DNA from 2 places in the Planococcus sp. MB-3u-03 genome. Region 2 is predicted to be linked to the other one. Evidence: riboswitches for the same ligand, from Rfam matches in the RefSeq annotation. Region 2 holds a riboswitch; the other holds the start of a gene.
The links. A riboswitch is a leader RNA that binds a small molecule or an ion and turns the genes downstream of it on or off. The one in region 2 is predicted to bind S-adenosylmethionine.
Positions count from the first base shown of each region.

Region 1 (3,048 bases), 860 kb from region 2:
ATGTAAAGCGTCTCCCATAAAGCTTCTAAAATTTGCGATTGATCAACCTGCATGTTGCTGAACCTCCTCTACTTGAATATTGTCGTTTCGGATTGAGGCGAGTGCCCGGTCGATTTCTGCGGGTGCGCCGTCGAACTCGACAATCAAGTTGCCGTATGGAATGCCTTGGAGTTCTGTAATGTTACCGAACAGCACATTCAAATCGAGCTGGAATTCACGCGATACTCTTGACATGAATGGTTGGCCGACTGAATTCCCGGTAAACTGCACACGGTATATTGGCCGGGTGCCGTCGTTATAACGGATCTGCTCAAGCAGCGAATCCGGCAATTCGTCGTTCATGACAGAACGGACGAAACGCTTTGTCGTCGCGTGCTGAGGATTGGTGAACACTTCAAACACGCTGCCTTGCTCGATGACGCGGCCTTCTTCAAGCACGGCCACTTTGTCGCAAATTTCCCTGATAACGCCCATTTCGTGAGTGATGAGTAAGATGGTGATATTGTATTCCTGGTTGATGCGGCGCAGTAGATCCAGTATGGACTGAGTCGTCTGCGGGTCGAGTGCTGAGGTTGCTTCATCGCACAGCAATATCGAAGGGTTCGTTGCGAGTGCTCTCGCAATGCCAATGCGCTGCTTTTGCCCGCCGGACAATTGATCCGGGTATTTTTTCGCTTGGTCGGCAAGCCCGACAAAATCCAAAAGTTCCGCCACTTTCCGGTCGACTTCCGCTTTTGGGGTCTTGGCCAGGAGCAGCGGCATCGCGATATTATGGTGCACTGTTTTGGAGTTCAGCAAATTGAAATGCTGGAAGATCATGCCGATGTCTTTTCGCGTATCGCGGATTTTGCGTGCGCTTAAAGTGGAAATATCTTCTCCGTGGATGAGCACGCGTCCTTGCGACGGCCGCTCGAGCAAATTCACCGTGCGGATCAATGAGCTTTTCCCCGCGCCGCTAAATCCGATGACGCCGTAAATTTCGCCGGTCTCGACGGTCAAATCGATGCCATTGAGTGCATGGACTTGCTGCTTGCCGGATACGTAAGTTTTCTTGACTGCTTCAAATTGAATCATGGTGTCCCTCCTGTGGCTGCAAATAACGATTCGAATGAGTGCGAACGAACACTTTCTTGAAATAACAACAAAAAGCCCTCTTTTTTCTTATGCGCAAGAAAAAAGAGGGCTCCAAAGTATGAAACCATCTCATTCTCATCTTCCAAATGCCGAAGCATTTGCAGGAATTAGCACAGTTTTCGCTGGTTTGCGAATCTGCTGCCGAAACGTCATAGGGCCTGTCCCTCGATTTCTCTGGATAAGAAAGTGATGTAAGCTATTCAATTCATTGATTCCTACTCTATTTCGAAATAGCGAAAAGTCAATAGCTTTCATGTAATTTTTGGAAGATAAGTTATTTATAGTAGTTAAAATTTTTAGAAAATATGCTTGACTTTAGCCGAGGCTGTCCACTATACTTTTCAACAAGCAAAAATAACTGAATACTCTTATCACGAGAGGCGGAGGAATAGGCCCTACGATGCCCGGCAACCAACAGGCTCATGTCTGGAAAGGTGCTAAATCCTACAGCGCGCATTTGCGTCGCTGAAAGATAAGAGGAGGCAAATCCGCATATGACGGCCCTCTTCTTTCTGAAGAGGGTCTTTTTGTGTCCTCCTCAAACCGAAAAAACTATCAGAAAACAGGAGGAATTGACAATGACAAACTTTAAACCAGAAACTCTTCTATTACACGGCGGCCAAGAACCGGATCCAGTAACAGGCGCTCGCGGCGTACCGGTCCATAAAACGACTTCTTATGTATTCAAAGATACCGAACACGCACAAAACCTATTCGGCTTGAAAGAAGCGGGCAATATCTACTCACGCATCATGAATCCGACAGTCGATGTGTTTGAACAGCGCGTCGCACTTCTTGAAGGCGGCACTGCTGCAGTAGCTTTGTCTTCAGGAATGGCAGCCATTGCATTCTCAGTGTTGAATATTGCTGAAGCGGGAGATGAAATTGTTGCCGACAGCAATTTATATGGAGGAACTTATAATCTATTTGCCAACACATTACCGCGCTATGGCATTAACGTAAAATTCGTCGATGCCACCGACCCTGAAAATTTCCGTGCAGCGATCACGGACAAAACGAAAGCCTTGTTCGGTGAAATTATCGGAAATCCAAGTTTGAACGTGTTCGACGTCGAGAAAGTAGCCAATATCGCACATGAAAATGGCGTACCGCTTTTGATCGATAATACATTCGCGTCGCCTTTCGTCAGCAACCCGATCGAATTCGGTGCAGACGTGGTCATCCATTCCGCCACGAAATGGATCGGCGGCCACGGGACGACAATCGGCGGGGTAGCGGTCGACGCCGGACGCTTTAACTGGGACAACCCGCGCTTTCCGAATTACACGGAGCCGGATGAATCCTACCACGGCATCCGTTTCGGAATCGATGTACCGGAAGCGGCATTCGCGACGAAATTACGCGTCCAGCTGTTGCGCGATTTCGGTCCATCGCTCAGTGCGGACAGCGCCCATGCACTGCTTCAGGGACTTGAAACTTTGCATCTACGGATTCCACGCCACGCGACGAATGCACAAAAAGTCGCGGAATATTTGAAAGACCATCCGCAAGTCGAGTGGGTCAATTACCTTGGCCTTGAAGGACATCCATCCAAAACACTTGCTGATAAATATTTGAAAGACAGCTATGGTTCGATCGTCAACTTCGGCATCAAAGGCGGACGGGAAGCCGGCCGCAAAGTGATTGATGGCGTTAATTTATGGTCGCACGTGGCGAATGTCGGCGATGCCAAATCATTGATCATCCATCCGGCGTCCACGACACACCAGCAATTGACAGCAGAAGAGTTGAAAAACAGCGGTGTAACGGAAGAGTTGATCCGTTTGTCTGTAGGATTGGAAAACCACGAAGATTTAATCGCTGATTTGGAGCAAGCGATCCAAGTAGCAGTACTCGAGAACGCGTAAGGAGGGATTCGGATGACGACAGTATCCATCGGCCAGCTGAAACTTG
Region 1 is NZ_CP025135.1:2,728,090-2,731,137, reverse strand. Features, by position in the region: gene CW734_RS14880 (methionine ABC transporter permease) at 1-53, opposite strand, end outside; gene CW734_RS14875 (methionine ABC transporter ATP-binding protein) at 43-1,074, opposite strand; SAM riboswitch class I at 1,207-1,319, opposite strand; SAM riboswitch class I at 1,500-1,613, shown strand; gene CW734_RS14870 (O-acetylhomoserine aminocarboxypropyltransferase/cysteine synthase family protein) at 1,713-3,002, shown strand; gene metX (homoserine O-acetyltransferase MetX) at 3,015-3,048, shown strand, end outside.
Region 1: it holds a riboswitch for S-adenosylmethionine, as region 2 does, so the genes downstream of both, CW734_RS14870 (O-acetylhomoserine aminocarboxypropyltransferase/cysteine synthase family protein) here and mtnK (S-methyl-5-thioribose kinase) in region 2, are expected to answer to the same signal.

Region 2 (3,048 bases):
GGCAACGGTTCCCGTCTGTTCGATCCGATTGATTAAGCGTGCGACCGCCCAGGCCAGGTTGACCGCTGTCGGACGGGAAGCGATGAGGTAGTCAGCATCTTTTTTTACATCCTTGCGGAATGACTCGATGTCCACCGTCTGATGCCGTCTTGCCGCCAAAGCCAAGCCATAAGCGGCTGCAATGCCGATCGCCGGTGCTCCGCGCACTTTCAACTGAAAAATCGCGTCGTGCACTTGTTCCAAAGTTTCAAGCGTTTCGTATTGGACGGCCTGCGGAAGCAGCCGCTGATCCAAAATGGTTAGTTGTTCATCTTTCCAGATAACCGATAACGGAATGGTCATTTGCTCAGCTCCTTGATCGCCGCTTCCAGTTCAGCGATGGAATGATAGCTGCGGCGAGTTTCGATCAATGCTTCCCCGGCTTTCAAGGTTTGCCGCTTGCGGTCGATGCGTGTTGACTCGTCTGCAATATCATCCAAGTCGCGGACATGCGCCAAGCCGATCGTCCGGCGGATCAATTCACATCCGGCAAAGCCAATCGCATCGTGGAAGATTTTTTCGATGGCGTATTCGCGGTAACCGGCCGTCGTTTTATACGTTTCGATTCCGTCGCTTTCCCACAAGCTTGAAAACTGCTCTTCGAACACTTGCCATGTTTGTGTGATGTCTTGCACAATCAGTTCACGTTCTTCGCCGCTGCGCGTAATCGCCTGAACGATCAAATTGGCGAGGAACAATCCGATATCAAAACCGATCGGCCCGTAAAAGGCGAACTCCGGATCGATCACTTTTGTTTGTTGCTCATCGACGAAAATACTGCCGGTGTGCAGATCGCCATGCAAAAGTGCTTCCGCTTCCGTCAAAAAGCTGCGCTTCAGTTTAGCCACTTCGAATTTCAGCGGCTCATTGTTCCAAATCGTCTGAACCTCTTCGCGCAGCGGCTCTTCAAAGTCATTCGTCTCGTGGTCGAAAAACGGATCGGTGAAAATCAGGTCTTCCGTGATTTTGCACAGCTCCGGATTGGAGAACTCAGCCGCAAGCCGCTTTTTCTCGAACGGATGCAAGCCGAAATCCGAGGTGTGGAACAAAGTGTGCGCCAAATAGCCGCCGATATGTTCCGCAAGCTTCGGGTAATGCTTGCCGTCAATCAAGCCGTTGCGCAAAATTGTCAAATGCGACAAGTCTTCCATGACCGTGACAGCAAGCGCAGCATCCGTCGCATACACTTTTGGCACATGGCCTTTTGCGAGCTTGCCGTGCAGCTTCAAGGCATTCGCTTCAATGGTCGCCCGGTGAAGCGTCAGCGGCCAGCTTTCGCCGACGACTTTCGCATAAGGCAAAGCTTGCTTGATGATGAGCCCTTGCCCGTTCGCAGAATCGCTGATGCGGAATACGTAATTCAAGTTGCCATCTCCGATTTCTTCACTTTGCAATGCAGCTTCAGGGGCAAAAACGCCCAGCTCATGTGCCAGCTGAATCGCTTGTTGTTCAGTCAATGCTTTGTATGTAGATGATGCTGTAAGTGTCATATATTATTTGCCTCTTTTCTGTAGAATAATAAAAAGCCTCTTTCCCGAAAGAAAGAGGCGCAGAATAAGAGATCCCATGCCTCTTATCTTTCAGAAATGTACATTTCTGATGGAATTAGCACCGTGCCTTGCGGGAGTGTTCCCGGCGCCAAAGCGCCCCGTCTCACAACGGTATTACGGTCGGTTGCTGGGCGTCATCGGGCCATTTCCCTCTGCCTGCTCTTGATAAGAGTTTGCTATGCAACATTTATGAAGTTCTGAAACGAATGCTAGCATGATTCAGAATTCATTGTCAATAAAATATTTTGAAAAAATGAAAATCTTTCCGCTAAAGGCGAGTTCGCTACTCGGGTTGTCTATGTCGCTGAGTTCCATCTGATCTTCCGTGGACTCCCGTGGCGATGGGTGGATGAATCTCCTTCTTGAAATGACCAGGGGATATTTTTCAGATATTTTGATTTCCTTCGTTGACAGATACTGCTTGCCATGGAATAATCAGAATTACTTTGCAACACCAACAATTCTATATTCTATTCTTATTCAGAGCAGGTGGAGGGACAAGCCCTACGAAGCCCGGCAACCGGTCCGATCATGGACACGGTGCTAATTCTTGCAGCCAACACAATTGAGTGGCTGGGAAATAAGAAGGCGTTAATTCTTAACCTCTTCTTATTTGTGAAGAGGTTTTTTTATGTCCACTAAGCAGGAGGGTTATTCATGAGCGGTGTTATCGCAACATATCAATTATTCGGCAAAGCCGGTTCATTCGAAAAAAAAGCAGAAGCCATTGCACTCGGTTTGACGGTTGGATCGTGGACCGATTTGCCATTGCTCGAGCAGCAGCAATTGCAACAGCATAAAGGGCGCGTCGTGTCGGTCGAAGAATTCTCGCACGTCACCCATCCCACTAAGCACGGAGTCATCCAAGCCCATTTGAAAATCCATTACCCGGCGGCCAATTTCTCAGCGGATCTGCCAGCCATCCTGACGACCGTTTTTGGCAAGCTGTCGCTCGATGGCGAGATCAAATTACTTGATTTGGATTTTGAGGAATCCTTGCTCCGCCAGTTCCCAGGCCCGCGTTTTGGCATTGACGGCATTCGCGACACGCTTGGCGTCACGGGGCGCCCGCTCGCCATGAGCATTTTTAAAGGCGTCATCGGACGTGACCTCGATTATTTATCAGATCAACTCCGTCAACAGGCACTCGGCGGCGTCGATTTGGTGAAAGACGATGAGATTTTATTCGACAACCCGCTGACGCCGTTTGACAAGCGCATCCTAGCAGCACGTCGTGTGTTGGACGAAGTGTACGCAGAAACCGGCCATCGCACGCTCTATGCCGTCAATTTATCCGGACGGACGTCGAGCTTGCGCGACAAGGCGCGGCGGGCACGTGAACTCGGGGCGGATGCTTTATTGTTCAATGTCCATGCCTACGGATTCGACGTCTTGCAGGAACTGGCTGAAGACGAAGAAGTGGCACTCCCGCTGATGGCACATCCCGCATTCAGCGGCG
Region 2 is NZ_CP025135.1:207,183-210,230, reverse strand. Features, by position in the region: gene mtnA (S-methyl-5-thioribose-1-phosphate isomerase) at 1-342, opposite strand, end outside; gene mtnK (S-methyl-5-thioribose kinase) at 339-1,529, opposite strand; SAM riboswitch class I at 1,610-1,761, opposite strand; SAM riboswitch class I at 2,063-2,176, shown strand; gene CW734_RS02320 (2,3-diketo-5-methylthiopentyl-1-phosphate enolase) at 2,247-3,048, shown strand, end outside.